One region of the Oceanobacillus luteolus genome, then DNA from elsewhere that is predicted to be linked to it. Evidence: riboswitches for the same ligand, from Rfam matches in the RefSeq annotation. Region 1 holds a riboswitch; each other region holds the start of a gene.
The links. A riboswitch is a leader RNA that binds a small molecule or an ion and turns the genes downstream of it on or off. The one in region 1 is predicted to bind S-adenosylmethionine.
Positions count from the first base shown of each region.

Region 2: another riboswitch for S-adenosylmethionine. It lies ahead of ACFSBH_RS01410 (PLP-dependent aspartate aminotransferase family protein); the one in region 1 lies ahead of ACFSBH_RS00205 (LLM class flavin-dependent oxidoreductase).
Region 3: another riboswitch for S-adenosylmethionine. It lies ahead of ACFSBH_RS09865 (YezD family protein); the one in region 1 lies ahead of ACFSBH_RS00205 (LLM class flavin-dependent oxidoreductase).

Region 1 is NZ_JBHUDE010000002.1:11,915-22,077, reverse strand. It holds gene ACFSBH_RS00245 (ATP-binding cassette domain-containing protein) at 1-288, shown strand, start outside; gene ACFSBH_RS00240 (hypothetical protein) at 342-548, shown strand; gene ACFSBH_RS00235 (methionine ABC transporter permease) at 538-1,203, shown strand; gene ACFSBH_RS00230 (MetQ/NlpA family ABC transporter substrate-binding protein) at 1,218-2,018, shown strand; gene ACFSBH_RS00225 (DinB family protein) at 2,261-2,728, opposite strand; gene ACFSBH_RS00220 (hypothetical protein) at 2,903-3,103, shown strand; gene ACFSBH_RS00215 (MerR family transcriptional regulator) at 3,188-3,919, opposite strand; gene ACFSBH_RS00210 (magnetosome magnetite crystal formation protein family) at 3,909-4,262, opposite strand; SAM riboswitch class I at 4,440-4,545, shown strand; gene ACFSBH_RS00205 (LLM class flavin-dependent oxidoreductase) at 4,688-6,067, shown strand; gene ACFSBH_RS00200 (sodium:solute symporter family protein) at 6,097-7,590, shown strand; gene ACFSBH_RS00195 (hypothetical protein) at 7,874-8,074, shown strand; gene helD (RNA polymerase recycling motor HelD) at 8,590-10,163, shown strand, end outside.
Region 2 is NZ_JBHUDE010000005.1:188,131-198,293, forward strand. It holds gene ACFSBH_RS01405 (SGNH/GDSL hydrolase family protein) at 1-696, opposite strand, end outside; gene ACFSBH_RS01410 (PLP-dependent aspartate aminotransferase family protein) at 1,263-2,951, opposite strand; SAM riboswitch class I at 3,129-3,246, opposite strand; gene rarD (EamA family transporter RarD) at 3,381-4,271, opposite strand; gene megL (methionine gamma-lyase) at 4,541-5,725, shown strand; gene cls (cardiolipin synthase) at 6,691-8,127, shown strand; gene ACFSBH_RS01430 (acyl-CoA thioesterase) at 8,138-8,656, shown strand; gene hutH (histidine ammonia-lyase) at 8,995-10,163, shown strand, end outside.
Region 3 is NZ_JBHUDE010000045.1:4,129-14,291, forward strand. It holds gene ACFSBH_RS09830 (MetQ/NlpA family ABC transporter substrate-binding protein) at 1-794, opposite strand, end outside; gene ACFSBH_RS09835 (methionine ABC transporter permease) at 817-1,467, opposite strand; gene ACFSBH_RS09840 (methionine ABC transporter ATP-binding protein) at 1,409-2,488, opposite strand; gene ACFSBH_RS09845 (MetQ/NlpA family ABC transporter substrate-binding protein) at 2,519-3,325, opposite strand; gene ACFSBH_RS09850 (amidohydrolase) at 3,341-4,522, opposite strand; gene ACFSBH_RS09855 (GNAT family N-acetyltransferase) at 4,537-5,055, opposite strand; gene ACFSBH_RS09860 (LLM class flavin-dependent oxidoreductase) at 5,086-6,093, opposite strand; gene ACFSBH_RS09865 (YezD family protein) at 6,207-6,353, opposite strand; SAM riboswitch class I at 6,444-6,547, opposite strand; gene ssuE (NADPH-dependent FMN reductase) at 6,803-7,375, opposite strand; gene ACFSBH_RS09875 (glutaredoxin family protein) at 7,397-7,672, opposite strand; gene metE (5-methyltetrahydropteroyltriglutamate--homocysteine S-methyltransferase) at 7,704-9,986, opposite strand; gene ACFSBH_RS09885 (bifunctional homocysteine S-methyltransferase/methylenetetrahydrofolate reductase) at 10,072-10,163, opposite strand, start outside.

The DNA.
Region 1 (10,163 bases):
AAACTATTGCAAAAACGAAAAACAATTGGAATGATTTTTCAACATTTTAATTTATTAACGAATCGAACGGTACTTGATAACGTTTCTTTTCCTTTAGAGTTAGCAGGTGCAAGTAGAACGGAAAGGAAAGAGAGAGCATTGGAATGCTTGAAGACAGTGGATTTACTTGACAAAGTAAATGCTTATCCAGCAACTCTTAGCGGGGGACAAAAACAACGGGTTGCCATTGCAAGAGCAATCACCACGCAACCTAAAGTTCTGTTATGCGATGAGCCACATCAGCAGTAGACCCTCAGACAAAGGAAACAATACTAGATTATTTAAAAACAATAAACGAAGCATTGGGAATTACGATTGTCATTGTCACTCATGAGATGAATGTTGTTAATAAAATATGTAACAAAGTTGCGGTTATGGAGCAGGGAAAAGTCGTTGAGACTTTCAATTTAGAAGAAAACAAAGATATTAAACCGAAATCAGTTATTTCAAAAATCCTTTTCAATGAATCCAAAGAATCCATCCAGAAAGGTGATGTCTATGTGGGATAAGATTATACCCGTATTGCCAGAAATGAAATTGGCATTATGGCAAACATTTTATATGGTGACCGTTTCGGTTATTTTAGGTGTCATACTTGGTACGCTTGTTGGTACTTTATTGTATTTGACGCGTGAGGGATCATTATTAAAATTGCCAGCATTTAATTTAATTCTAAATGCGTTTGTTAATATTTTTCGCTCTGTGCCATTTTTACTTTTGACCATTGCGATTATCCCTTTTACTCGATTATTTGTCGGGACGGCCATTGGTACGACGGCTGCTATTGTACCAATGACAATCAGCTGTATTCCGTATTTTGCTAGATTAATTGAATCCACTTTCCTTGAGGTGAATCGAGGAGTAATTGAAGCGGCTGAGTCAATGGGAGCCAATCGATTTCAATTAGTATGGAAGGTGCTCTATTCGGAGGCAAGGGCAGGGATTGCAAATAACATTACGATTGTCACAGTCAGCTTCATTTCCTATTCAACCATTGTAGGAATTGTTGGAGGCGGAGGTATTGGAGATTTTGCCATCCGTTACGGCTATAACCGGTATGAAACTGAAATCATGATGATTACCATATTAATTATTATTGTCATTGTACAAATTGTACAGTCTGTAGGAAATCTTGTCGTGAAAAAATTAGATAAAAGAATATAAATATGGAGGATATGATGAAAAAAATTATATTACCTGTATTCATTTTATTGAGTATCGTATTAGCTGCATGTGGAAGTTCAGCGAGTGGTTCGAGTGATGATGGAACTGTGGAAATTGCTATACTCGACTCTGATGTGTACAGCTCGTTGCTAAAACACATTCAAGCAAATTTAAAGGAAGAAGGAATTGATTTAGAGTTTGTATATATGAGTGATTGGAATATGTTTAATCAAGCATTAGCTAATAAAGAAATCGATCTAAACTTTTTCCAACATAAACAGTTTTTAAAAAATGCTAACGAAACAAATGGTTGGAATCTAGTTCCTATAGCTGAGACATTTAATTTTGCACTAGGATATTTTTCAACAAAACACAAAAGTCTTGAAGAGATTCCTGATGGGGCCACGATTACGGTTCCAAGTGATCCTGTAAATAATGGCCGCTCATTACAAATTTTACATGACGCTGGACTGATTAAACTGAAAGAAGGAGTTGGGTTTAATGGTTCGCAAGCAGATATTATCGAAAATAAAAAGGATTTTAAGATTGTAGAAGTAGATTACAACATGTTACCACAAACGTTGGAAGACTCGGATTTAACTTATATTGCAGGAACTTTAGCCCCGCGAGCGGGGGTAACTCAAGAAGATGCTCTCATTACTGGAGGACCTCTTGATGAATTTACCATGGTCTTGGCTGCCAGAGAAGATAATAAAGATAACGAGATTATTAAAAGAATAGCTGAAGAATTTGAGTCGACGGAAACACAAAAATTACTGATGGAAGAATTCCCAAATGAAATCATTTGGCCATGAAGCAGAGGATTGAAGATTCTAGAGAAATTAAAAGGAGGCATTTCTTTGAGAAAAGGCTGCCATTATGGCGGCTTTTCCTATTTGATTAAAGGGCTACTAAGAATTGAAGGTTATAAGAAAAGACGAGAATGTGCAGAAATGTACTTAAATTAATCGCCTTTTTTTATAATACAGAGAACCGTGCAGGTCAGTATAATAAATAAAAACCCCTACTTAAATATCTAAGAAGAGGTTTGCTCCTATTAGATTTGCCTAAATAAAAGATCGGATGAGATGGGTTTTTTGCCAATTTCTCTTGCCCATACTGATAATTGTCCAATATGGTGAACCTCATGTGTAATGATATGTTGGAGTACTTTTTCATAAGGAAAATGATATGTTTTACCGTTCTTACTTTTCACTTCCAGAACTCTTTTTTCAATATCACTATTATAAGATTGTAGATAGTTTAAGGTTTGGGATTTGGTAGTATTAGAAAACTCGATAACCTCTTCCAGATTTGAAATGGAATTAAAATCCTTAACTAATACTTGCGTTCCTTTCAATTGATTGATCCAGATTTGTTCACAATCAATAACATGAAATAAATTGTGTAGGAAACTTCCAAATCCACCAACCCGTTTTTTTGTTAGATTTTCCTCGGAAATATTCTTGCAAAAATCAAACCAATCTTCTCTTATCTGCCAATTATATAAGAACATATCTAACATTCAATTTCCCTCCAAAAATAAAATGATATTTCTGTTCTAACTATCCCAATTATAAATGGATTGCGACAAGTAATATAGCATAATAAAAGAAATCAAATTTATCCATGTAAAACCTCTCCAATTGGGCAAAATAAACGAAGGGAAATTCCCAATACTATGGAGGGAGTGATACATGTGGCAGATACAAATAAAAATAGACGTAAACATCAACATAAGGAAAACACAGTAGGATCAGGAATGGGGGTTGTTCCAGAAGATACGATAGCTCAAGCTCTGGACCCATTTGGAAACGCAGCTGCGACTGTTTCCCGTGAAGATATGGGAAACAAGGTGGAGAAGGACAACAACAAACCACGAAAGAATTATAAGCTTTAAGCAACGGCTTGGGCTTCAGTAAAAAACTGGTAATCCAGAATCTTATTTGGATTACCAGGTTTTTATTTTAAAAGAAAATTATCTTTAAACATCCTTTGACATATCAGCATAAGCCCTTTCAAGGAATGCTCTTTCCTCTTCTGTGAATGGATGGAGTATATTAGGTTCATCAAGTTGATTTGCTAAGTGTATTTGTTCCGCCCCTAACATAGACAATGTTTTATCGGAGAGAGCTGCCAACTGTTTGATGAATGCGAGTGCTTCATCCGACTTAGGATTTACTCCGTTCGCTACAAGTTTTTTCAAGTCCATAAACAATGAGAAGTATTCTTTGTCTAATTGTGCTCGTTCTGTACTTCTAAAATTGTGGATGGAGTCTTTGACTTTGCTTTGTTCATGTAGATTTTCCTCTTCAAAAAGAATGGAATGAATCATAAAGCAAAATAATGTCACGTCAATTTTTCCATAGCCTGAAATGATGGTTTGCATATGGTCTAATTGGTCGATGGTTTGTTGGATTTTTTCTAGTTCTGCCATAAGTTCTCTTTTCTTAAATGTAATGGAATCGATTAGCTGTTGTCCTTCTATATCATGTGAATCTAATACATCGACTATTTCTTTCAATGAAAAGCCGATGAATTTCAGGGATTGGATTTGCTGTAAACGTAAGAGGTCCTTTTGGCTGTATAATCGATGTCCTCCTTCTTTGTAGTCTGTTGGTTTCAGTAAGTCTATTTTATCGTAATATCTAAGTGTCCGTACGGTAACGCCCGTTCGTCTTGCCAATTGTCCGATTGTCAACGTATTATCTGACATGCGTATACCTCGTTTCTATATTCCTATCTTTGTTTTTAATGTAAGGAATAGCTGGATATTGATAAGGCTTATGAAGAGCTATTCGAATAATAGCATACAGGATGATGATGGTCTCTACAGCTAATATAGCGTATTTCACCCATGAAGGAAGCATACTGCTCATGATAAATAATGGAAATATCGTCAAATGGAAGTTCAGTGCTTTCCGACTTGATTCAGCGTGATAACCATTTTTCTTCCTCGTCATTATAAACATGATGAGAGGGGGGATGAACCCAAGAATCAGCGAGACGACAAGCATGAATTGGACTGCAAGTATTTCCTTTTTTGATGGATTATTCATTTTAATCACCTTTCTTATCTATTCTTAAATTTAAGTATAAAAGGTGACGTAGGTAGAGCTTCAAGGGGAAAATTTTATTAACATACATTATCTTGTCTGAAAATTTGCTGTTGACAGACTTATATTTGTTCAGTATGATATTGTTAATTCTTACCAAACAAGTGAATAGAATGATTTCTCTTATCAAGAGTCGGGGGAGGAACCTGGTCCGAGGATCCCGCAGCAACCATTACGAAGGTAATAAGGTGCTAATGCCAGCAAGCGTATGCTTGAACGATGAGGATGGAGATAACGTGTTATAAACTTCTTCCTCATTAGGAAGAGGTTTTTTTGTTTCTCAGAGAGAAATAAAGGTACTCCGTCTGCCATAAAACCAATTAAACATATGGGAAAAGTTACATTAAAAACAAAAGGAGTGTATGTTCATGAGTATCAAGAAAAAAATTCATTTAAATGGTTTTGTACAAAATTCACCTTCCCCGCATTCAACTGGGCTATGGAAGCATGAGAAGGATGAAGGGATCAGGCATAATCGGCTGGAGTATTGGACAGAAACAGCCAAAGTATTGGAGCGGGGAAAATTCGATGCTGTATTTATTGCGGATGTACTAGGCACGTATTCCGTATATGGTAATAGCCATGATGTCGCGGTGCGTCATGCGGTTCAATTGCCTGCGCATGATCCGTTATTAATTATCTCCGCCATGGCACAAGTTACAGAGCATATTGGTTTTGCACCAACCGTGTCGGCCACATACGCACAGCCATATGCGTTGGCTCGGCAGTTGTCTACTTTAGATCATCTAACAGAAGGACGTTTGGCATGGAATGTGGTGACATCCTATTTAGAAAGTGAAGCGGTTAACCTCGGGTTATCTGGACGGATACCTAAAAATCAACGTTATGACCGTGCAGATGAATTCTTAGAAGTGGTTTATAAACTTTGGGAGCATAGCTGGGAAGATGATGCGGTAGTTCATGATCGAGAAGCGGATACTTTCGCATTACCTGAGAAGGTTCATGCGATTAACCATCATGGAGAGTTCTTTAATGTACCGGGCATCCATTTGACAGAACCATCCCCACAACGGACTCCGGTATTATTCCAGGCAGGGGCATCTCCAAGAGGCCGGGATTTCGCCGCGAAACATGCGGAAGGGGTATTCACGAAAGGACATTCTTTAGAAGCATTGAAGAGGTATTCTGCAGATCTTCGCAAACGAACCGTAGCTCAAGGGAGAAATGCAGACAGCATCCGTATTTTTCCTATGGTGCTGCCTATCGTCGGTTCTACGGAGGAAGAAGCGTATGCGAAATATGAGGAATTAAAAAGTCATGTCAGTTATGAAGGAACAGCGGCTCTACTTTCAGGTCATACGGGAATTGATTTCTCCAAATATGATCCAGATCAATACATCGAAGACATGGAAACAGATGCGGTTCAAGGAAATCTGGATATGTATGCAAAGGACCCAAATAAAAGGTGGACGTTGCGCGAAGCGATTCTCAATCACGGACTTGGTAATGGCACAGTGAAATTCATCGGCACACCGGAGCAAATTGCAGACCACATCGAGGAATGGGCGACGGAAGGCGATGCAGATGGATTTAATATTGCGCAGAGCTATTCATTGGAAACCTTCCGTGAGTTTGTCGACCATGTTGTACCGGAGCTGCAGAAGCGGGGGATTTATCGGTTGGAATATGAAGGGAAAACATTGCGGGAAAATTTATTTGATACGGATTCTCCTTATCTGCCTGACAATCATCCGGCGAAAAGGCTATCCAGTCCAGTGATAAAGTAACTTACACTTCATGATGAAAGGAGAAAGAAATGGACAATATCGGTGTATATACATGGGTTGGGTTCCTTGTGTTTTTGGTCATCATGTTGGCTCTAGGTTATATCGGAGCTAGGCAAACGAAAAGTGTTCGGCACTTTGCATTAGGTGGAGGACTTGGCCCGATTGTGATGGGGCTTTCGTTTACAGCAACCTACATTAGTGCAGCTACTTTTCTTGGATATCCTGGTTGGTCCTATGAATGGGGGTTGACGAATCTTTGGCTGATCATTGCGATTATCGGTGGCGGAGCGATCGGGGTACTCATGGTTGCGAAAAGAATTCGGAAGGTGAACAAGGAACAGAAATCACTTTCCTTACCCGATTGGCTAGGCGACTATTATAAAAGTGACTTCCTAAGAGTAGGCACAGGGATAATTTTACTATTTAACATTTTTTATATCGCTGCGCAGTTTGTAGCGGGAGCAAGAGTTTTCGAATATTTACTCGGTATGGATTACACGACTGGGCTGATTCTTATTACAGCTGTTGTCGTTTTGTATGTATTTGGTGGAGGAGCTTTGGCTGATATTTATACCGACGCGGTTCAAGCAGTTTTAATGGCGATTGCCGGTATCATCGTGTTCGTTTCAGGGCTTGTTGTTTTTTGGAACAACGGTATTGCAGCAACATTTTCAGGCATAGTGGATAATCTGACCGCGCAAGATGGCAACCTGGTAAAGGTATTCAATCCGGAGTCCGCCCACTTCTATTCGCTCGGTGCGGTAATTGGTGCGATTACGATTCAATGGGCATTCGCATCGGCGCCACATTTATTTAATAAAGTGTTAGGTTTAAAGCATGACAAGGATTTAGGCAAAATGATCGTCACCTATGTGATTACGACCACCCTCTGTGTGCTCGTCATGTTCGGTGGGCTATACAGCAGGGTAGCACTCGGATCAGGTACCGTGGTTGCAGATCTAGCTCTAATGGGATATATCGAATGGGCGTTTCCGGCAATCATTGTGGCGTTTTTCGGGGTAGTTATTCTCGCTGCAGCGATGTCGACTACAGATGGATTGTTTGTTTCCATCTCTACTGTATTTGCCAATGATATTTTTCTGAAATTCCTGGTGAAACGCGGCTACGTGAAAATGGGAGAAGAGGAAGCGGAGAAAGTTGCATTAAAGATTAGTAGACTTGCTGTTCCATTCGTAGGTTTAATAGCGTTTCTTATCGTCCTCAAACCACCCGTGTACATGGGTGACGTAATGTGGATTGGCATTTCTGGTATTGCTGCTGGAACGTTAGGACCGATTCTGTATGCCGTTTACGGTAGACGCAAGCCTTCTCCAAGAGCAGCGGATGGTTCGATGGTGATTGGTTTATTGGCATATTTGATTTTATACTTCGGAGGAATCATGCAAAGTACGATGATCGCTGGAGCGGTAGCGACCGTCATTGGTATTCTGGCCATGATCATTCTCGCAAATGTGATGAAAGTGGAGGAAAGTGAACTGGAGATTGTGGCAAAGGCAGAATAAAAATTGGAAGGGAGAATGCATGATGTTTGTGAATGAAATGCTTTCAGTCTGGTTTTATGGAATGATCATCATTTATACCATTGTCGGATACTCGCTTTGGAGATGGTATTTCGGGAAAAAATAGGCTGACTATAGATGTTGTAAACACTCTTCAAGGGCCACTCACTATTCAAAGTCATGTAATAACCACCATTAGCTCAGTTAATGGTGGTTGTTTTATTAAATGATATAATGCAAGAGTAAAAGGAATATTCGCATTCAAGTAAAGAAGGGAGAGAGGCAAATGTTTAATTGGTTCCGCAAAAAGAAAGAAGAAAATCCGAAGCAACCGAAAATGAAAAAGAGCGGCGGAGATGGCGGGGTATTCATTCCTGGAGGCGTTGCTACGGAGTCGAATGATAAGGACAAAAAACATTCTTATGATGACTATAGCTCCGGTTTTGACTTTGGTGGATCAGATGGTGGCGGAGGCGGTGGCGATTGACTCGATTTGGATAATGCTTTATGTACATACCGTTTATCTTTTGAAGTAACCCTACAAACATCCTCCACAAGCCATATTGATAAGTATCGTATTTATGATATTCTTAAGGTAATAGAAAAAGAGGCAGGGTTATAGAAAGGTGGACGAAATTGAAAGGAAGAAAAGTTGTATTTTTAATGATCGGAGCCATGATTCTTGGTGCTCTTATCGTCTGGTTGAGTTTTCAACTCGTCGCTAACTCGGTACCATTTTAATGCAGAATAGCTTCATTCATTTTACATAATGTACGATATCTAGCACCAATCAAAAAGGTCTCTCACCCGTAATGGATGAGAGACCTTTTATTTGGACATGAAAAAAGTATACACATTGAAAAGAGCGCATACTTATAGTATAATATTAAACAGTTGACTTTAATTATAAACGGACATAGTTATCGTTATTTTAACTATACACTATTTCCGTTTGGAAGTCAACATTATCTTTGCATTTATTTTTAAAAAGGGGTGTCTTGGATGGATTCACAGTTTCAACAGGAACAAGAGCAACTGAATAATGTAAAGAAAGTAATACAACATGAAGTAGATAAGTTGGATAGTAAAACGAGACAGCGTAAGGAAGAGGTCATCCATTCCCGGAAACATTTCTGGGATGAGATTAAAATCAACGTAGATTCTTTTGACGATTATCTCGAAACCGTCCTCGCGATCAGGCAGGAAGCACAAGCCCTTGCTGTGAGCGAAACGACACATAGACATTCCTTCCAGCGTTTGTCGACACTTCAACAAATGTTGGATGTCCCATATTTTGGACGGATTGATTTTCTCGAGGAGGGTGATTCACAATCGGAAGAAATCTATATTGGTATCTCTACACTTCGAGATGAAACTGGTGAAAACATCCTGATCTATGATTGGCGCGCACCGATATCGAGTGTTTATTACGATTATCAGCCAGGACCTGCCCAGTATAAAACTCCGGGCGGGGTTATCAAAGGTGAATTGGAGAAAAAATGGCAATACCTCATCCGGAATGGCGAGCTCCAATCCATGTTTGATACGAGCCTGACTATTGGAGATGAAATTTTACAAGAAGTCCTTGGACAAGGGACAGATAAATATATGAACAGTATTGTAGCGACGATTCAGAAGGAACAAAACCGCATCATCCGGCATGACCGCGGAAGAATGCTGATTGTTCATGGTGCTGCGGGGAGCGGGAAGACTTCAGCAGCTCTGCAACGGATCGCTTACTTACTATATAAATATCGGGAAAACTTGAATGCGGACCAAATTATCCTGTTTTCTCCGAATACTTTATTCAGCAATTATGTATCCAATGTCCTTCCTGAACTTGGAGAAGAGAATATGCAGCAAGTCACGTTCCAGGAATATTTGTATCACCGTCTAAGTAACGACTTTGCAGTAGAGGATCCGTACGATCAGCTGGAGTATGTTTTAACTGAAACAGGTCGTCCAGAGTATGATGCGCGGGTTTCCAGCATCCGTTTTAAAGCGTCGGCTCAATTTTTGGATGTCATCCAAGCTTATGTGAAATCACTGGAAAAGTCCGGCATGGTATTTAAAGATATCAAGTTCAGAGGCGAGCCTATTGTTACAGCCCAAGAAATGGAAGAGTTTTTCTATCATGAAGACCTCTCGCTAGGCCTACAATACAGACTGGAAAAGTTGAAGGATTGGCTGCTTGATAAAGTTCGTGCACTGGAAAAACTGGAATGGAAAAAAGAATGGGTAGAGGAGACGATTGAGCTTCTCAGTGATGAGGAATATTATAAAGCGCAAAAATATTTGGCGAAAAAAGCGGGCTATACCCGGGAAAATAGTGACGATTATGATATGGATACGAAAGCATTGGCGCGGCTCATCGTCCGTCAAAGATTGAGATCCGTTCGTAAAAGAATCCGTTCTTTACGTTTTGTAGATATTAGTGCGATTTATAAACAACTATTTGAAAATCACGGTAAAATTCAAGAGTTGGTCGATGGAGAGTCACCTAAAGATTGGCCGGCAATTTGTGAAGTGACACTCCAAGAGCTGGAACAAGGCAGGATACTATATGAAGATGCCAC
Region 2 (10,163 bases), on a different contig from region 1:
CCAAGCATTGACAATTTGATTCAATTCCTCAATGTCTTGGAAGTATTTTTCGAAAGGGTTATAGATTCCAAGCAGGTAGATTTCGGCATTCTCGTTGATGCTCTGTATCTTTTCTAAAATTTGTTTGAGCCTTTCCTCGTAGCGGGCCTGTTCATCAATAAACACATCAATCTCTAAATTTGTAAAGTGTTCTCTGGTGACTTTCAAAATATCGTTTGCACCGATTGTAATGAGTACAAGATCAGCATCTTCCAATTCTTCCATAATTTCAGGCTGGTCCAATCTTCTTAAAAGCTGATCCGAGCGGTTTCCAGGCAGACCGAGGTTTTCAAAAGTGGCCACATGTCTGTTCTGGTTGAGAGTACGCTCCAAGATGCCGACATACCCGCCGCCTTCTGTCGCATCGCCGACTCCTCGAGTAAGCGAATCTCCAATTGCTACGATTTTCACTTCACGCTGGAAAATACGATCCAACGTTTCTTGAAAGACAGTAGATACCCGTTCTGTTAAACTATTTTCTTGTTGGACATCTTCTTCTGTTTCTTCTTCCTCAGGTTGTATCTCTTCCATAACTTGTTCCTCATCTTCTTGAGGAATCAAAGGCTGTTTGAGTACCGCTTTCTGATTATCTATATAATAAATTATTCCAATAGCAATAAGAATGGTTATCAAAAACATAAATAATAATTTTTTCAATGTCATCACACCTAAATTCTGTCTAATACTAGTATAACTTGTTTTGTCCTCAACTACTATTTCTTATTTACCCTATTATTTTGAACGTAAAAAGTAAATGTTAAACTTATAAACATGGAATGTGGGTTGGTGAATAGGGGAATGGGAGAATTTCAGTCAGAAAACATTTAATGACTTCCTGGATTGCTTAAAATTTGGAAGGTGCTGTGTGTTTCTTTTCCTGAATCGCTAGAATTAAATCTGACAGGGGAAGATAAGCAGTATTTCTTTTCCCGAAACACTTGGATTCGACCTGTTATGGGAAGGTGTGCTGTGTTTCTTTTCCCAAAGCATCTGAATTCATTCTGATACGGGAAAATATCCCGCAATCTTTTTAAACAATCCTATTTAGGGAGTATAGTAGATATTATTTAAGTCTGATGAGGTAAGGCACCTGATCCGAAACTTTGTATCATTAGCTTATTCAGGGACAACCATTGCCTATGCAGAAAAATCTCATCATGAAAATTTATTGGAACAAAAAAGAACCAAGTGCACATAGCACTCGGTTCCTCGTTACTTCTCAATTATAGTTTTACTGTTTCCTTCACTAACTTACTGCCACGAACTCGATCTAATTCATCGGCAATAGATTTGTCTTGAATGACTTGGATTCCAGCGGCTTTTACATTTTCTACAGCTGCATCAGCCACTTTATTTTCAACCCATAGTACTTTTCCTTGTTTGTTAATTAGCTGTTCAATTGTTTCTTTCGGAAGTTCTTGAGCATTCACTACTAATGCATCAAGGACATCAACGTCATCTTCAATAGAAACGACTTGGAATCCGTAGTTTGCAAGTTTTTTCTTCGTCGCTTCTTCTACTCCTGACACAGCAACTGTTTTTTGTCTTAATTCCTCAGAGCGGTCAAATGGAGAGTGAAGCAACCATTTCACGACGTCTTCTTCAGTAGTCTTGATTTGTGGTTCTTCTCCAGTAGCTATTGCAATTGCTTTGTCCAGTTCAACTAAGATATCTTTTGGTGATTCGAGACCAATTGATAGACGGATTAGTTCAACCGGTGTACCGTTCTTCTTCAAATCTTCATCCGATAGCTGTTGTTGTGTAGTAGAAGCTGGGTGAATGATGAGAGATTTTGAATCTCCAACGTTAGCTACATGTGACCATAGTTTAATATTATCAATTACTTTACGGCCAGCTTCACGTCCACCTTTGATGCCGAATGTCACAACTGAACCACCGCCACGGATCAAGTATTTTTTCGCTAGGTTGTATGAAGGATGCCCTTCTAGACCTGGGTAGTTTACCCATTCTACTGCAGGGTGGTTATTCAAGTAAGAAACAACTTCCTTCGTATTCTCGATATGACGATCAATACGTACTTGTAACGTTTGTAGACCAAGGAAGAAATTATGCGCGCTTTGTGCACTTAATGTGAAACCAATATCCCGTAAAAGGGTAACACGTAATTTTAATGCATAAGCTACAGCGCCAAGATCTGCATAGCGTACACCTTTATAGCTTTCGTCTGGTGTTGTAAATTCAGGGAATTTTGGACTATCCCAGTTAAAACGACCACCATCAACAACGACGCCACCAACATTTGTACCGTGTCCACTGATCCACTTTGTGGCAGAGTGGACAACGATGTCAGCACCCCAGCTGATTGGTTTTGCGTTAAATGGTGTAGCGAATGTGTTATCAATGATCAAAGGAATTCCGTTCTCATGAGCGATTTCAGCAACTGCTTCAATATCGAATACGTTAAGGCTTGGGTTCGTAATCGTCTCACCGAAAAGTGCTTTCGTTTTATCTGTAATTGCTGCGCGGAAGTTTTCTGGGTCCGAACCGTCAACTAGTTTTACCGTAACTCCATATTTTGGAAGCGTGTTGACGAAAAGATTGTACGTACCACCGTATAGGTTCGCGTCCGCAACAATTTCATCACCAGCAGTAGCGACGTTAAGGATTGCGAAAGTAATGGCAGCCATTCCTGAAGAAGTTGCTACAGCTGCGACCCCATCCTCAAGCTCAGCGATACGCTTTTCAAAAGCGTCAACTGTTGGGTTCATAATTCTAGAGTAGATGTTTCCTGTCTCTGCTAAACCGAATAAATTTTGCGCATGCTCCGTATCACGGAAAACATAAGCGGTAGTCTCATAGATTGGAAGTGCTCGAGCACCTGTTGTTGGATCAGGCTCCTGACCTGCGTGTAATCCTAGTGTTTCTGAATCGAAAAAATTGAATTCTGACATTGTAAATTCCTCCTTGTTATTTGGCAAGATATGTTTTCTTGTCTAGCTACCTTCTGCGAAAGCACCTGCTTGGATTGCTTTCAAGAAAGGTGTTTCCGTTTTTTATCTGGCAAGGGAGGGGAATTAAAAAAGCCCCCTTCCTAAGAAGAGGGCGTATAGTTTTCTATACCATTCCTCCTCTTATCTTCCAGATCTGGTCGATCTGTAGGATTTAGCACCATTAAAAGTAAGTCGTGCTTACTTCAAGGTTGCCGGGCTTCATCGGGCCTAGTCCCTCCGCCGCTCTTGATAAGAGATTAATTGTTTAAGATTTTCAAATTGACACTGTTGCTGTATTTGAAAATCTTTTATAAATTTACTGATGATTATAACGCTTTACTTTGACCAATGTCAACCCTTTTAATATTTATTAAAAATAATTAATGTTTTCTACGCATTTGCTCGATGTTTAGCGGGGTGGTGGTAAACCGAGTTCAAATATAGTATTAATGCCGACCAAATAAATAAGAATGCGATAAAATTATCTGTTGAAAAAGGTTCATGATAAACGAATACCCCTAAGAAAAACATAATCGTCGGTGCGATGAACTGTAAAATACCTACCATCGATAAAGGAATCGTCTTTGCCCCCTTGGCAAATAATAAAAGTGGGATGGCCGTGATGATTCCAGCGCCGAATAACAAGAGATTTGTCGATGAGAAGACAGGTGAAAAAGTAAAACTGTTTGATGGTAAAAGATACAGATAACCAAGTGCAATAGGTGTAATAATCATCGTTTCAATCGTAAGTCCATGCGTTGCGCTTATATTGATTTTCTTTTTAAGCAATCCGTATATTGCAAATGTCAATGCAAAAACAAGTGAAATCCAAGGAAAAACTCCGCCGCGGATAGTCAGGTAAAGAACACCAACAATAGCAAGCAAGAATGCGATCGTCTGCTTTCCAGTTACCTTTTCCCGCAGTACGACGATGCCTAGGAAAATACTCATCAACGGATTAATGTAATAACCGAGACTTGCCTGAAGTACATAATCATTGCCTACTGCCCAAATAAATAAAAACCAATTCGTTGAAATGAGGAGAGAAGCAGTTGTAATCCCTAATAAATCTTTTGGATTTTTAAATAATTTACCGCATTCCTTCAGGAAGGAGCGGAACTGTTTAATGACTAGTAATAAAAAAATCATGAAAACGAAAGACCATACAATCCGATGTGCCAATACCTCCATCGGATTTACATTTCCAAGGAACTTCCAATACATCGTCAAAAATCCCCAAAGTAAATAAGCACTGAAAGCATACAAAGTGCCCAATCTCATTTCCTTCGTTTCCAAACTCCATCAAACCCTTCTTTGTCTATATATTAAAATAATAGTAGAATTAATTTTTTAAAAAGGCAAATGATTGAGAATCGATTTTATTGGAATCTAACAATCTATACCCATTTCAGGAAAACGCTTTCATTATTGAGTTTATTGAAGTAAAATAATATGTAACAGTATTTATCAGATAGCTTGATTTACCGCTTGCTGGGATATGCATATGTTGGTATAAGAGAGTATTTGTCATGAAAAAAGGGGGAAGGGACATGACAAAAAATCATAAACGATTTGAAACGGCTGTAATTCATGAGGGGTATGACGAAAAGGAGATGCTTGGGAGCTTGGCTGTACCGCTTTTCCAAACGTCCACTTATGTTTTTGATACTGCAGAACAAGGGGAGAGGCGTTTCCATGGCACAGAGGAAGGCTATATTTATTCGCGCCTCGGTAATCCGACTGTACGTGTGTTGGAAGAACGGATTGCGCGATTGGAGAATGGTGAAAAAGGTTTGGCTTTTGCTTCGGGAATGGCTGCCGTCTCTGCGGTGCTGCTGTCCTTAACAAAGGCAAATGATCATGTGCTATGCTCAGCCGGTTTATATGGATGTACCTTTGGTTTACTCATGATGATGAAAGAAAAATATAATATCACCTCTGATTTTTCCATGATGGACTCCAAGGAAGAAATTCGATCTAAAATCAAGCCCGAAACTTCAGTGATTTATGTAGAAACCCCGATTAATCCGACGATGAAACTGATTGATTTAGAGCTCGTTGTGGAAGTGGCGAAAGAATATAATATTCCTGTTGTTGTAGATAACACGTTTTCTACCCCTTACTTGCAGCGCCCGCTCGATATCGGCTGTGATGTAGTCCTCCACAGTGCGACAAAATATATTGGCGGACACGGGGATGTCATTGCAGGGCTAGTGGTAGGTAAAGAAGAATTTATTGAAAATATGGCAATGACCACACTTAAAGATATTGGAGGAATCATGTCTCCATTCGATGCTTGGCTGCTGCTGCGGGGGTTAAAAACACTTCCAGTTCGAATGGATCGCCATAGTGAAAACGCATCGAAAATATATGAAAAGTTGAGAGAACATCCGCAAGTAGGGAAAATCTATTTTCCTGGTGACCCGAATTCTGCAGATTATTCGATTGCGGAGAAACAAATGAGTCAAAATGGTGGGATGATTTCGTTTGAAGTGAAAGGGACGAAACAAGATGCCCAGGAATTTATGAATCGCCTGCAATTTATCAAAATCGCCGTCAGTCTCGGCGATGCTGAAACCTTGATCGAACATCCGGCGACAATGACACATGCCGTTGTACCAGAGGAGTCCCGGTTGGAGATGGGCATCTCGGACCAATTAATTCGGCTCTCTGTAGGGCTCGAAGCTTGGGAAGATATCTGGGAAGATTTGGAGCAAGCATTAGACGTTGTATAAAACGCCGAACATCTTATCCATGGGGATAAGATGTTTTTTCTTTTTTAGGAGGGGTACTAAGATACGAGTGATGATAAGCGGGTTGGCTTATGTACTTGGATGACGTGGAAGTGCTTCTATTGTATATTTTGAACTCGTATTTCTTCGCTTTCTGACAAGAGGATGTTTCTATTGCACGTTTCTGGTTGAAATTTTTTCTTTTCCTGACAAGAGGAAGCTCCTATTGCACGTTTCAGTGTAAGATTCTTTCTCTTTCTGACAAGAGGATGTTTCTATTGCACGTTTCTGGTTGAAATTTTTTCTTTTCCTGACAAGAGGAAGCTCCTATTACACGTTTCCGGGTAAAATCCATCTCTTTCCTTACAAGAGAGCCTTTCTCTTGTTCGTTTTGAGCTAATATTTCTTTGCTTCCTGACAAGAGAACACTTCTATTGCACACTTTGAACTTAATTTTACTCTTCCAGACAAGATACTCCTCCATATTGATTTGCCTTTTTACGAAAGAAAGGCATAACTATTGTTATGAAGCGAATTCTAATGTCACGAGCACTTGAAAAAGGTTGTCCGTACTCCAAGAACTGTGAAATGGAGCTTTAGTCACGCTGGAAAATTTATCTTAAAGTAGGATTATGCTATAGTAATGGTAGATAATGGGGTGCGTGAAGACTTGTTTTGTGGGCGATATAATCACGAATGACCCAGCTTTTATAAATATTTTTTATAACTTCGGCCAAGCGACTAGTAAATCAATTTTCTATACATATTCCAGGTTGCTTTGTGAGGAGTGATGTAACAAGACGAGCATTTACTACAGCCAGACTTCCTCGGTCCCTTAACAAGATAAGCCATGAATTTCTTATCTGAAAGTGACGCAAGGAAAGTCTGGATGTTGTTAAACGGGAGCCTACGCTTTTATGCGGGGCCCATTTTTTACTGAAATTTGAATGATGAAGAGGGCGACAAGGATGACTTTAACTACGATCTTATTAAGTATTATCTTGATAGTAAACATAATTCTTGGAATTTCCATTGTCTTTTTAGAGAGAAAAAATGCCTCTTCGACTTGGGCATGGTTGATGGTTTTGTTATTCGTTCCAATCGCCGGGTTCTTTCTCTACTTAATATTCGGTAAACCGATCAGCAATGGTCGAATATTTGTATGGGATACGAAAAGCCGATTAGGTTTAAAAGCAGCTGTCCAAGGTCAATTGCGGGAAATTGAAGATGACAAACTCGAATACAGTGATGAGGATATGAAGCGGTATCAGAGTTTGATCTACCTGAACTTAAGGACGGATAATTCGCTATATTCCCAAAATAACGATGTCGATATTCTTCTCGACGGGAAAGAGAAATTTGATCGACTGCTGCAGGATATGCGACGGGCCAAAGATCATATTCATTTGATTTATTATATTGTCCGGAATGATGAACTGGGGACAAAGCTTGCTGATGTGTTGATCAAGAAGGCGAATGAAGGGGTGACTGTTCGTTTTCTGGTTGATGCGATGGGCTCGAGACGGCTAGGAAAAAAATATAAAAAGCGTCTCCGAGCAGCAGGCGTGCAAATTGAGGAATTTTTCCCAGCTAAGGTCATTAATTTTAAAATCAATTATCGTAACCACCGAAAGCTTGCCATTATTGATGGAAAAGTCGGGTATATTGGTGGCTTTAATATCGGTGACGAATATTTGGGTAAAGATAAAAAGTTCGGTTACTGGCGGGATACTCATCTGAGAGTGAAAGGTTCTGCGGTCGAAAGTATGCAGACAAGGTTTATCCTCGATTGGAATCAGGCTTCTAAAGAAGAGATTCTGTACGAAGACCGATACTATCAATCGGAAAGAGCGGGGAATGCTGGAATGCAGATTGTTTCCAGTGGACCGGATCAACAATTAGAGCAAATCAAAAATGGTTATATTAAAATGATCATGGAAGCGAAAGAGTCCATTTATATTCAGACCCCTTACTTCATCCCGGATGAAAGTGTGCGGGATGCCTTGCAGATTGCTGCATTATCTGGTGTGGATGTGAAGGTGATGATTCCAAATAAACCGGATCACCCATTTGTCTACTGGGCAACACTATCTCATAGTGGGGACTTATTGCAAGCGGGCGGGGAAGTATATATTTACCAAAACGGCTTTCTACATGCAAAAACGCTCATCGTTGACGGGAAGATTTCCACAGTTGGAACTGCGAACATTGATATGCGGAGCTTCCAACTCAATTTTGAAGTGAATGCTTTTATATATGATAAAGAAATTACGCAAGAGCTTTTACAAGCGTTTAATGATGATATTCGCCGTTCTACGCAAATGACGAAAAAATTATACGAAAAACGTTCCATCGGAATTCGTATTAAAGAATCTGTATCTAGACTACTATCACCAGTTTTATAAGGAGGACATTATGAAAGCAAAACCTTGTTCTGATTCACTAGCAATTAAAACGACCCATGTTCAGCCGCCGGATACGAACTTCCACAACACATTATTTGGTGGAAAGTTACTCGCCCATATTGATGACTTGGCTGCAATCGCGGCGATCAAGCATTGCCGGAATCCCGTCGTTACCGCTTCGATTGATTCGGTGGATTTTCTCACCCCAGTGAGGGCGGGCGATGCAATTTTAATTGAAGCCTTTGTTACGTGGACAAGAAATACATCCATGGAGGTTTTTGTAAGAGTCATTACGGAAAACCTTGTGACGGAGGAGAAGAAGGTTTGTAATACTGCTTTTCTTACCTTTGTAGCAATCGATGAAAATGGCAAACCGACACCGGTTCCACCGGTTTATCCAGAAACGGATTATGAAAAATCACTTCATGAATCTGCACCAGAGCGTGCTGAACAACGTGATTCCCGACGGAAGAAATCAAAAAACTTTGCAAAGGAAATCGGTGCAGATTATATTTGGGACAGAAGATAGCACTTGTTTCAATGGAATAACATTCAAGGGGGACGCAAAATTACTTGCGTTCCTTTTTTTTAACAATATGAAACACATAGATGTGCTTACTTCCCGAAAAATTCATCCTTTCGTCTATCTGTTAGCTGTTTTCCACCCTTGCAATCTACTATGAAAACGCTTATAATGAATATAATAAATATTCTAAAATTATTAGCAACTCCACCAAACGAGGTGTTCCTATGATGCTCTGGCAATCAACATCTATCCAACCCATACGAGGAGGCTATGGTTTCAAACCATAGCCTCCTTTTCGTTTGTCTCTTTAGCATAGTGAAGTAATGCCGTGGAGGTGTAGAATGATTCGGTTAACAGGGAATACATTAACACTAGACGATGTTCATCAAGTTGTTTTCTCGGGGCAAAAGGTGCAGCTTGACCTACAGGCGAAAGTGAATATAGAGAAAAACAGACAAACAGTGGAAACATTTCTCAAAGAAAAGAAAATCATGTACGGCATTAATACCGGCTTTGGAAAGCTGAGTAATATTTTAATCGATGAAGTTGATCTGGAACAGCTGCAAATCAATTTGCTCCATTCCCATGCTTGTGGAGTCGGGGAGCCTTTTTCTGAAGAAGTCAGTCGGGCGATGTTATTGCTTCGGGCAAATGCATTGGCTTGCGGCTTTTCAGGAGTACGGCCTGCTTTAATTGAGAGAATGCTAGATTTATTAAATGCCGGAATTCATCCAGTTATCCCGGCGCAGGGCTCTCTCGGTGCAAGCGGCGACTTGGCTCCGTTAGCTCATTTAGCTCTGCCGTTGATTGGGAAAGGGGAGGTTTTCTACCAGGGAAAACGTATAGCCTCACAAAACGCGTTACAACAAGCGAACCTTCAACCGATTAAATTGAAGCCTAAAGAAGGACTCGCACTCATCAACGGAACGCAGGCGATGACAGCTGTTGGTGTCCTCTCGTATTTGGAAATGGAAAAAATGCTGTATCAAAGTGAGCTCATTGCCGCCTTGAGCTTTGAAGGATTACAAGGGATCATCGATGCATTTGAACCTGCAATTCATCACGTGCGGGGGCACAAAGAGCAAATCGAAGTTGCTGCTAGGATGTGCAAGATTCTTCAAGGAAGCAAATTGACTACAAAACAAGCCGAACTACGAGTACAGGATGCATACTCTCTTCGTTGCATTCCCCAAGTGTTAGGGGCATGTTGGCAAACACTGCATTATGCGAAGGAAAAGTTGGAGATTGAAATCAATGCAGTAACCGACAACCCGATTATTTTTACGGATGAGAAGAAGATTTTATCTGGTGGAAACTTTCATGGAGAACCGATAGCATTTGCAATGGATTTTTTGAAGCTTGGAATCGCTGAAGTAGCTAACATTTCCGAACGGCGGATTGAGCGGCTCGTCAACCCACAATTAAATGACTTGCCGGCTTTCTTAAGTCCGAACCCAGGTCTCCAGTCAGGAGCGATGATTTTACAGTACAGTGCGGCATCCCTGGTATC
Region 3 (10,163 bases), on a different contig from region 1:
ATTGGAAGATAGTTCCCTTGATATGTCTCTTCAATAAATGCAGCTGTCTCGTCGGATTGATAAATTTCAACTATCTTCTGGAAAATTTCCTTATCCTTATCTTGTTCCCTAGCCGCGATTACATTGATATAAGGTTTTGCTGTTTGACTTTCATGAATAATCGCATCTTTTAGTGTTAGCCCCGCCTCCAATGAAACCCCATTATTTATTACCGAAGCAGCTACATCTTCCATTACACGAGGGGCATTTGCACCATCTACTGGTACAATTTCAATATTCTTGGGGTTTTCCTTAATTTTGTCTTCACCACCAAAACCATCAAAGTCATCAACAACCGTTAATAATCCCGCTTCTTGTAGTAGTAACAACGCCCTTCCCCAGTTAGGTGCATCATTCGGCACAGCTATTTGTGCCCCATCTGGAATTTCACTCAACGCTTGATATTTACTGGAATACAATCCCAGTGGAGCAATAATCGTTGTGCCAATTGGAACAACTTCTGAATTGGTATTCTCATTAAATGACTCCAAATATGCTACATGTTGGAACGCATTTATATCAACTTCTCCTTCAACTAAGGCTTGATTTGGATCATACGCAGATGAGAAATTGACAATTTCGATTTTTATTCCTTCTTTCTCGGCTTGCTCCTTTAAATATTCCCATGTTCGCAGTTCGGAACTTCGAATTCCAACTTTGACTGTTGCTTGTTCATCTACTGCCTTTGCATTTCCAGAACACGCACCTAACAACACACTCAATACTATAAATAACGGAAACAACCATTTTTTCATGATTACACTCCTCTTTGTCACTCTAAATTCTCCTTGCCTTTCGTTCTAGTCTGTTTCCAATTTCCTGTATAGCTTGAACGAGGATCACTAGAATAACAACAGTTACTAGAATCGTAATGGAACTAAATCGCTGATAGCCATAGGTTATGGCTACATCCCCGAGTCCTCCACCGCCAATTGCTCCTGCCATTGCAGTTGCACCTATTAATCCAATCGTCGCTGTTGTTAAACTTAAAATTAATGAAGAAAAAGCTTCTGGCATTAAAAAGCGATAAATGATTTGCAGTGGTGTCGCTCCCATCGCTTTTGCTGCTTCAATAATTCCTTCATCTACTTCTAATAACGAATTTTCTACTAACCTAGAAAAATAAGGCCCTATATGAAGTACCAGGGGAACTATCGCAGCCGTTGTCCCAATTGATGTACCTACAATTAACCTTGTAAAAGGAATAATTGCTACAAGCAAGATAATAAACGGAATGGAACGAAAGATATTAACGATTGGATTCACGCTGGAATAAATCAACCGGTTTTCCAGGATATGTCCTTTCCTCGTTACTACTAATAACACACCTAAGAATATCCCGATGATCCCTCCAAAAAAGAGTGAAACACTAACCATGTAAAGCGTTTCCCACAACGCGTTCAATATCAATTCTTTGCTCACTTCCATCTTCGATAACCTCCTTCACTTCGATTTCTTGGCTAATGATATATTCAATCGCTCGCTCAATTTCGTAATTATCTCCAATTAACTCGACAACTAAGTCACCAAAAGGAATCCCTTGTAATTCCGTAATGTTTCCAAACAGAACATTGATTTCCACGTTGTAAATCTTTGCAGTTTTAGAAACAGTCGGTTGCCCGGAGTCTGCTCCGAAAAATTCAATTTTGAAGATACGACTAAAATGATCCTTTTCTTTTAACAGTTGATAAACACTTTGAGGCACTTCATCGCGAATGACAGATTTAACAAAGTTACGTGTTGTAGCTGTTTTTGGATGTGCAAAAACTTCATAGACACTTCCTGTTTCAATAATTTGACCATCTTCCATTACCCCAACCCGATTACAAATCTCTTTGATAACTTCCATTTCATGGGTAATGATTAAAATCGTAATATTGTATTCCTCGTTTATCCTTTTTAATAGATTTAAGATTGACTTTGTAGTTTCCGGATCTAATGCTGATGTAGCTTCGTCGCATAATAATATGGAAGGATTCGTTACTAATGCTCGGGCAATTCCAACACGTTGCTTTTGTCCACCTGATAACTGATCCGGGTAATTATTTGCCTTCTCCTCTAATCCAACAAAACGAAGAGTTTCATATACCTGATCTTCTACCGCTTTCTTGTTATATCCACTTAGCAATAAAGGCATAGCTACATTATGAAAGACATTTCTAGAATTTATCAGATTAAAGTGTTGGAAAATCATTCCGATATCCTTCTTTGCTTCTCGTATCTCATTATGAGACAGTTTTGCTAAATTTTTCCCCTTGACAATCACTTCACCCGATGTCGGATATTCCAATAAATTCACGGTACGGATAAGTGTACTTTTCCCGGCTCCACTGAAGCCGATCACTCCAAAAATGTCCCCTTTATTAACGCTTAACTGAATATTCTTTAATGCTTCAACTTTTTTTCCACCACTATCAAATACTTTGGAGACCTGACGAAATTCTATCAATCTAACCCCTCCTGAAGAATATTGATTTCATTAGAACGCAGGGACAACTGCTCCTTCGTAATTATCTAATATAAATTCCCTTACCTTTTCCGTTGTTAATGCATCCGCAAGTTTTTGAATTAGTTCGCTGTCCTTGTTGTCGGGACGAGCGACTAAAACATTGACATATGGTGAGTCCAATCCTTCAATAATTAAAGAATCTTCTAGAGGCTTAAGATCAGCTTCTAAAGCATAGTTTGTATTGATGGCCGAAGCCTCTACATCATCTAAGGAATGAACTAAGAGAGGTGGATCAACTGGAATAAATTCTAAGTTTTTATCGTTTCTAGTGATGTCTTCCAATAAGAAGTCACCTGATTTAGCATCATTCAATTCAATTATTCCATGCTCTGCAAAAAGCAGGAGTGTTCTTGAGAAGTTCGAAGGGTTATTCGGAACAGCAATTTGTGCCCCTTCCGATAAGTTATCAATGGAATCAATTTCCTTTGAATACACTCCAAATGGTTCAATATGAATACCTTCCACTACTACTAAATCTAGCCCACTGTCCTCGTTAACTTGTTCTAAATACGGCGTATGCTGGAAGAAATTTGCATCTAAATCTCCATCTGATGTCTGCTGATTCGTTTGAATACCATCCGTAGAAATCATAATTTCTAGTTTCACACCATCTTCTTCCAAATCTGGTGCAATAAACTCCAATATTTCTGCATGTGGTACAGAAGAAGCCCCAACTTTCAATGTCGCTTTCTCGTTTTCAGAAGCTGATCCTTCCACACAACCTGTTATTACAAATAATCCAATTGTGATCATCGCTAAAAGATGTTTGATTTTCATTTTCTCTACCCCTTTTTAATTATTAACCTGGTTTATTCCTACTTTTTCATCTTGATTGTCCTGAATTTCATTTAATAATGACAAAGCACTTTCATAGAAGAAGTAAGAGGCTTCAATGAGCGCTGATTCATCGACTGTAAATGCAGGATGGTGCCATTCTTCATTGCCATTTGTCCCGAAGAATACAAATGCGCCCGGTATTTGCTGCTGATAAAAGGCAAAGTCTTCCCCACCCATTGTCGGTTGCGGTTTTACTACTCTTAGTCCTCGTTCTTGAGCCGCTTCACGTAAAATGTCTATCGTTTCTGCATCATTGACCAATGGAGGTGGTCCTGGAAACCACTCAATACTAGCTTCCCCTGAATATGCCCGCGCTGTGTTTTCAACTATCGTATTTACTTTTTCTATAATTTCTTCGCGAATTTGATGATTAAACGTTCGAGTCGTCCCCTCAAGAATCACTTCACTCGGGATGACGTTCCACGTACTTCCGCCGGTTATTCTTGTCACGCTTACTACAGCACTTTCCAAAGGTGAAACATTTCTGCTGACAATCGACTGTAGGGCTGTAACGATTTGTGAGGCGGCAAGGATGGGATCTTTTCCATTTTGCGGAATAGCGGCATGACTTCCTTTCCCAGCGACTTTAATATGAAATCGATCGACAGACGCCATTAGCGCTCCAGCTTTTAAACCAATTGTGCCAACTGGTAAATCGGGTTTATTATGGATGCCAATGATGGCTTCGACCCCTTGAAGCTGGCCATCATTAATTACCTGTTCCGCTCCTCCGCCTATTTCTTCTGCCGGCTGAAACAAGAATCTAATATTTCCTCTCAACTTATTTTGATTCTTTTTTAATAAGGAAGCAGCACCAATTAATGCGGCTGTATGGAAATCATGTCCACAAGCATGCATGACACCTTTTATTTTTGAAGCGTAAGGTAAGCCAGTTTTTTCATGGATTGGCAATGCATCGATATCAGCTCTAATTGCAATCGTCGGTCCGGGAGATGCTCCTTCTATTTGGGCAAACACCCCCGTTCTTAAGCCTGTTTTTCTTATATTAATCCCTATCTCTTCTAACTCTTTTTGGATAAACTTCGTTGTTTCGAATTCTTTAGTTGATAGCTCCGGATACTGGTGTAAATGACGTCTAATTGAAATTAAGTAATCATTCAAATCCGTTTTAAACATGGCAGTTCCCCTCTCTATAAATCCAACCTATAGCATTTCGATACAATATTTCCTCTTGAAAAATCCTTTGATACCTCTCTTTTGAAACCAAGCTTTTCATAAATTTTGATTGCATGATGCATGAAATCAGTTGTATGCAAATATATGCTCGATTCGCCGAGAGCTTTTGCATCATGAATGACAGTATTTAATAAAGCATGGCCAACACCACGACCTCTTGCGCGGGGATGAACTCCGAGTAGCCGAATAATCGGTGCCTCGATTTTAAGCTCTGGAATTGCATATGCCTTTTCTCCAGATTGAAATAACTGCAAAGTGCCTAAAACTTCTTGATCCAGTTTGGCTACTAGAATTTTATCTACATTCGGATTATCAATAGAAGAAACAATTCTCTTTAAATAATCCTCCCACGCTTGAGGAGGGAAATAGCTTTCATACTGTTGGTAACTTTCAATCAGAACACGCCGAACGTTCTCCATATCCTCTCTAAGCAACTCATTGACACTGACTGGATTACTAATTAATTTACTCATGGCTGTCCTCCATTTGATAATCAATCAAGATTATATTGATTCCACTTTCGCTGCAACTTCACGTGGGCTCAATAGTTGGAACGAACGAAAACGCTCAGCTTCTCTTCGAATCGGAGTATGCAATATAAATTCATCGATATGATAGAGATGTTGAAATCGAATTAGCTCCCCTTTCACATATTCTGGTGTTCCAGCTATGATATTCGCTGCCTTTTCTTGTACTTCAAAAGGGCCTTCTGCTTGTTTCTCATATGCCAAAACTTGCTCTTCCGATTGAACGGTCAATGTCCGGCCGTCATGAAGATGAAGGCTGAATAATTTATGCTCCGCCGCTAATTTTTCTGCTTCGTCTTGGGTAGGTGCTGCAAGGACTGCTAAAGAGAAAATAAACTTCCCTTCTCTGAAATTCGATTTAAAGTTATGAACTGTTTCATGAAGTACTTTATCGTCATTATTTAAAAATCCTGCGTAAACAAAATTAACTCTTAAATCAGCAGCAAATTTGGCACTATTAACACTTCCTCCAAGTAAATAAATATCCGGCTTCTCATCTGGCCTTGGTAAAGCTTGAATACCTGCTAATGGATGGTCATGCTCAACCGTTTCATCTATCAATTGTTTTAGAAATGTGAAGCGCTCATTGAAATCATTTTTATTATTTGATTCACCATTTTGTAATGCTTTCGTAGACAAAGGTAATCCACCAGGAGCCTTCCCAATTCCTAGATCTACTCTTCCAGGAGCGAGAGTTGATAAAACATTAAAGTTTTCGGCAACTTTATAAGGACTATAATGTTGTAGCATCACACCACCAGAACCAACTTGAATCGTATTTGTTTGTGCTAACAAATGCGAAATTAATACTTCTGGTGAAGAACCTGCTACCTGCTCCATGTTGTGATGCTCCGAAACCCAGAAACGGGAGTACCCCCATTCTTCAGCTCTTTTTGCCAGTTGTATCGTATGCTGAAATGCGTCAGCTGCTGTTTTTCCATTAAAAATTGGACTTTGATCAAGAATCCCAAGTTTTAAGCTCATTATTTCTCCCCCATTCCCTCTAAAAAATTGCAAAAGGCAGCTTTCCATTCAATAATGAATGGAAAGCTGCCTTTAGTTGTCTAATCGGCATGCTTCATTTCGTTTGATGATTCTTACCTTGTAGTTTGGTAACGTAATTTTTCAGTTGTTTCTATTTGTGTAATTTCATCGTCATGAACAGTTATGATTAAGGATCCAAATTTAAGTTTTTTCAATTCGGTTACGATGTCTAAGATCTTTTTGTCAGTTACATTTGCCATAGAATCTCCTCCTTTATCAAAATATTATATAGAAAATTCAAAAAACCTCTTCTATACAAATAAGAAGAGGTTTTCATTTATATCATTCTCTTCTTATCTGCCAGTCACATCGACTTGCTGGAATTGGCACGGTGCTATAAAAGTCCGTTGCCGAGGTTTCAAAGGGCCAGTCCCTCCACCTCTCTGGATAAGAAATACTTTATTTAGTTTTTTATGTTGTAAGTAGTACTTTGTTAAAGCTTATAAATCTTTGAGAATAATACCTTTATTCTAATACTGTACATCTTAGCATCCCTTTATTATCTTGTCAAGGAAAATTCAGGGAATTTTTTATAAATTCCGATGTTAGACGTTAATGCTTATAAATATGGCCACAACATGTTCAAATTGATAATATTTCCTTAAGTAGCTCATAATCAGAAGCCTATTGCTACTTTCAGAAATAGTATTTAATAATGACTTGCACTTACTACATCTTTTTCTGATATAACTGGCACATCAACTGAAATCTTCCTCATAAAATAATTAAGCTGCTTCTTCGTTCGATTTAACATAACATTATCAATTATAACTTCACTGCCAGTCTTGCTTATTTCACTATCTTGGAAATATAGTCCTTTTAAGCTATGTGCTTTTACTGTTGCCAGTAGAGGATTCAATGCATAATCGAGCGCGAGTAAATGCGATGAACTGCCTCCTGTCATCACCGGTAGTACAAAAGTATCTTGTAAAACATCTTGGGGCAGCAGATCAAACAGTGCTTTTAATACGCCGGAATATGAAGCCTTGTATACAGGGGATCCAACGATAACACCATCCGCTTTTTGCAGTTCCACAGAAATCTCTTTTATCTTAGAACTGTTGAAGTTTGCAAAAAGCAGGTCCTCTGCATCGAAATCTTTTACAGAAACATGGTGAACAGAAAATCCTTCCTGCATAGCGAGGTCTCCTAAATAATAAAGAATGCGTTCTGATCTCGATAACGAAGATGGACTTCCAGAAACAATGACAATTCTCCCCATAGTCATTCCCCTTTCCAATTTTTAATGGATGCCCTTCAAGGCGGTGTTTTCCAGTGCTTTCTCCAAATGTTCAATCCCAACTTCTGTTACCGCTTCATATACATTCCCTTGACCAATCTCGACAACTGGTACATGGCGCACCCCATACTTAGCTTGTAAAATATCTCTCCTGTCATCCTTTTCCGTTACATCTATCGTTTGGAAAGCTAAACCTTTTTCGTGTAGATATGTTTTTACTTCCGTGCAATAACTGCAACCTTGTTTGGACCAAACTACAATTGATAGATTATTTGCCAACGTAGTCTTCCACCTCTCCCTAAGCATAAATTTATATTGTTACTTTTACTTGACGTGCCTCTTTTGCAGCTTGCACCATTACTTCCAATGCTGCTACAGTTTCTTCTTCTTTGCGTGTTTTCAGTCCGCAATCTGGATTAACCCAAAACTGCTTTGGTGAAATGGTTTCTAATGCCCGGTCAATATTTTGTTTTATTTCATTGACAGATGGAACCCTTGGACTATGAATATCATAAACACCGAGTCCAATCCCTTTTCTGTACGTGTTTTCTTCGAAAGTTGAAACGATCTCTCCGTGACTTCTCGATGACTCAATCGAAATTACATCAGCATCAAGTGCATCAATACAATCAAAAATATCCTCGAAGTTCGAATAGCACATATGGGTATGAATTTGTGTATCTGCATCAACGCTTGCAGTAGCTAAACGGAATGCATATGCAGATACTTTTAGATATTCTTCCCATTTGGCCCTGTCTAGTGGCAACCCTTCACGTAAAGCAGGCTCATCTACTTGAATGATTTTTATGCCATTCTTTTCTAATGCAACAACTTCTTTTTGAAGAGCCAATGCAATCTGCTTCATCGTTTCATAACGATGACTTGCATCGTGAACGAATGACCAGTTCAAGATCGTTACCGGTCCAGTCAGCATTCCTTTTACAGGACGATCGGTCAATGATTGTGCATAAACACTTTCTTTTACCGTAATTGGTTTTTCCCAAGATACATCACCGATAATTAGCGGCGGTTTCACATAACGTGAGCCGTAAGATTGAACATACCCATTTTCCGTTACAATAAATCCGTTAAATTTATCACCAAAATATTCAACCATGTCATTACGTTCGAACTCACCATGGACAAGAACGTCAAGATCCAATTGTTCTTGGATATCAATCCAGCGTTTAATATTATCCTTTACAAATTTTTCATATTGTTGATCTGTAATTTCACCTTTACGCCATTTCGCACGGGTACTTCTTACTTCTTTTGTTTGTGGTAAGCTACCAATCGTAGTTGTCGGTAGTAATGGTAAATTCAAACATTCTTCTTGAAGTTTTGAGCGTTCTTCAAAAGATACATTCCGTTTTGCATCTTCTGGCGTCAGATTTTTTATTTCCTCGTGTACTTTGTCATTTGAACGATAGTTTGCTTGTAAATTATTCCGTTCGGTAATTGATTTCTGAATTTCTGTCTCGATTGCTGCTCTACCTTGTTGCAATCCTTTCGTCAAAATTACAATTTCTTCTAGCTTCTCATCCGCAAATGATAGGCCCCCAAGAACTATCGGATCAATCTTTTGTTCCAGCTTTTTCGTGATTGGAACGTGAAGTAAGGATGATGACGGCTGAACGATTAGCTGATCTTCATTTATAAATTGCTTAATTGTTTCTAAAAGCGTCAATTTTTCTCCAAGCTTTGCCCGCCATACATTGCGACCGTCGACAATGCCTGCAGCGAGTACTTTATCTTTCGGAAATCCATATTCTTGCAATAAACTTAGTGAATCTCCGTGCACGAAATCAAGTCCTATCCCCTTTACCGGTAAATTAACAATCGTTTCATAATCGGATACTTTTTCAAAATAGGTTTGAAATATAATGTTAATCTCTGGAACTTCTTCGGCAAAAGTTTGATATACTTTTTGCGCTGCTGCCAAAACATTTTCAGCCACATCGGTAACGAAAATCGGCTCATCAATTTGCACCCACGTAGCACCGGCATCGACCAGTTCTTTCAGAACCTGAACATATAATGGAAGAAATGTATCCACCAGTTCGCTAAATTGACTTTCTTCGTATCCTTTTGAAATCTTTAAATAAGTGATTGGTCCTAAAATAACAGCTTTTCCATCAATCCCTAGTTTCCCTTTCGCTTCGTTATAATAGTTGAGTGCTCGATTTTCCGCTAATGTTGGTGTTACATCATTTAATTCCGGAACGATATAATGATAATTTGTATTGAACCATTTAGTCATTTCCGACGCAACGGCATCATCGGCACCCCGTGCAATTGCAAAGTAAGTGTCCAGGTCCACTTTACCTCCCGTATAATGGAAACGTTTTGGCACAACTCCAAAGGTTGCTGATGTATCAAGTACCTGATCATATAGTGAAAAATCTCCAACAGGAATGAGATCAATTCCTATTTCCTTTTGCTTCTTTAAATGGTGAAGTCGAACTTCTCCTGTTTTTTCCAATAGTTCCGCTTCTGTGATATCACCATTCCAGTAGCTTTCAAGTGCCTTTTTCCATTCCCTGTTTTCCCCGATTCGTGGATAGCCTAAATTTGAACTTTTGATCTTCGACACATTAATTCCTCCAATTTTTTATATCTTTTCTCGCCATGAAGCGATTTTTATTAGTTTGGTTTGTACAATCAACGGTTTATGATGTCTAATATGCAACTTTTTCCAATACCTTCGTTTTTTCGCGGATGTACTCGACAAGTTCGATTGTAATGTCATAGCGCATAAATGGTGTAATCA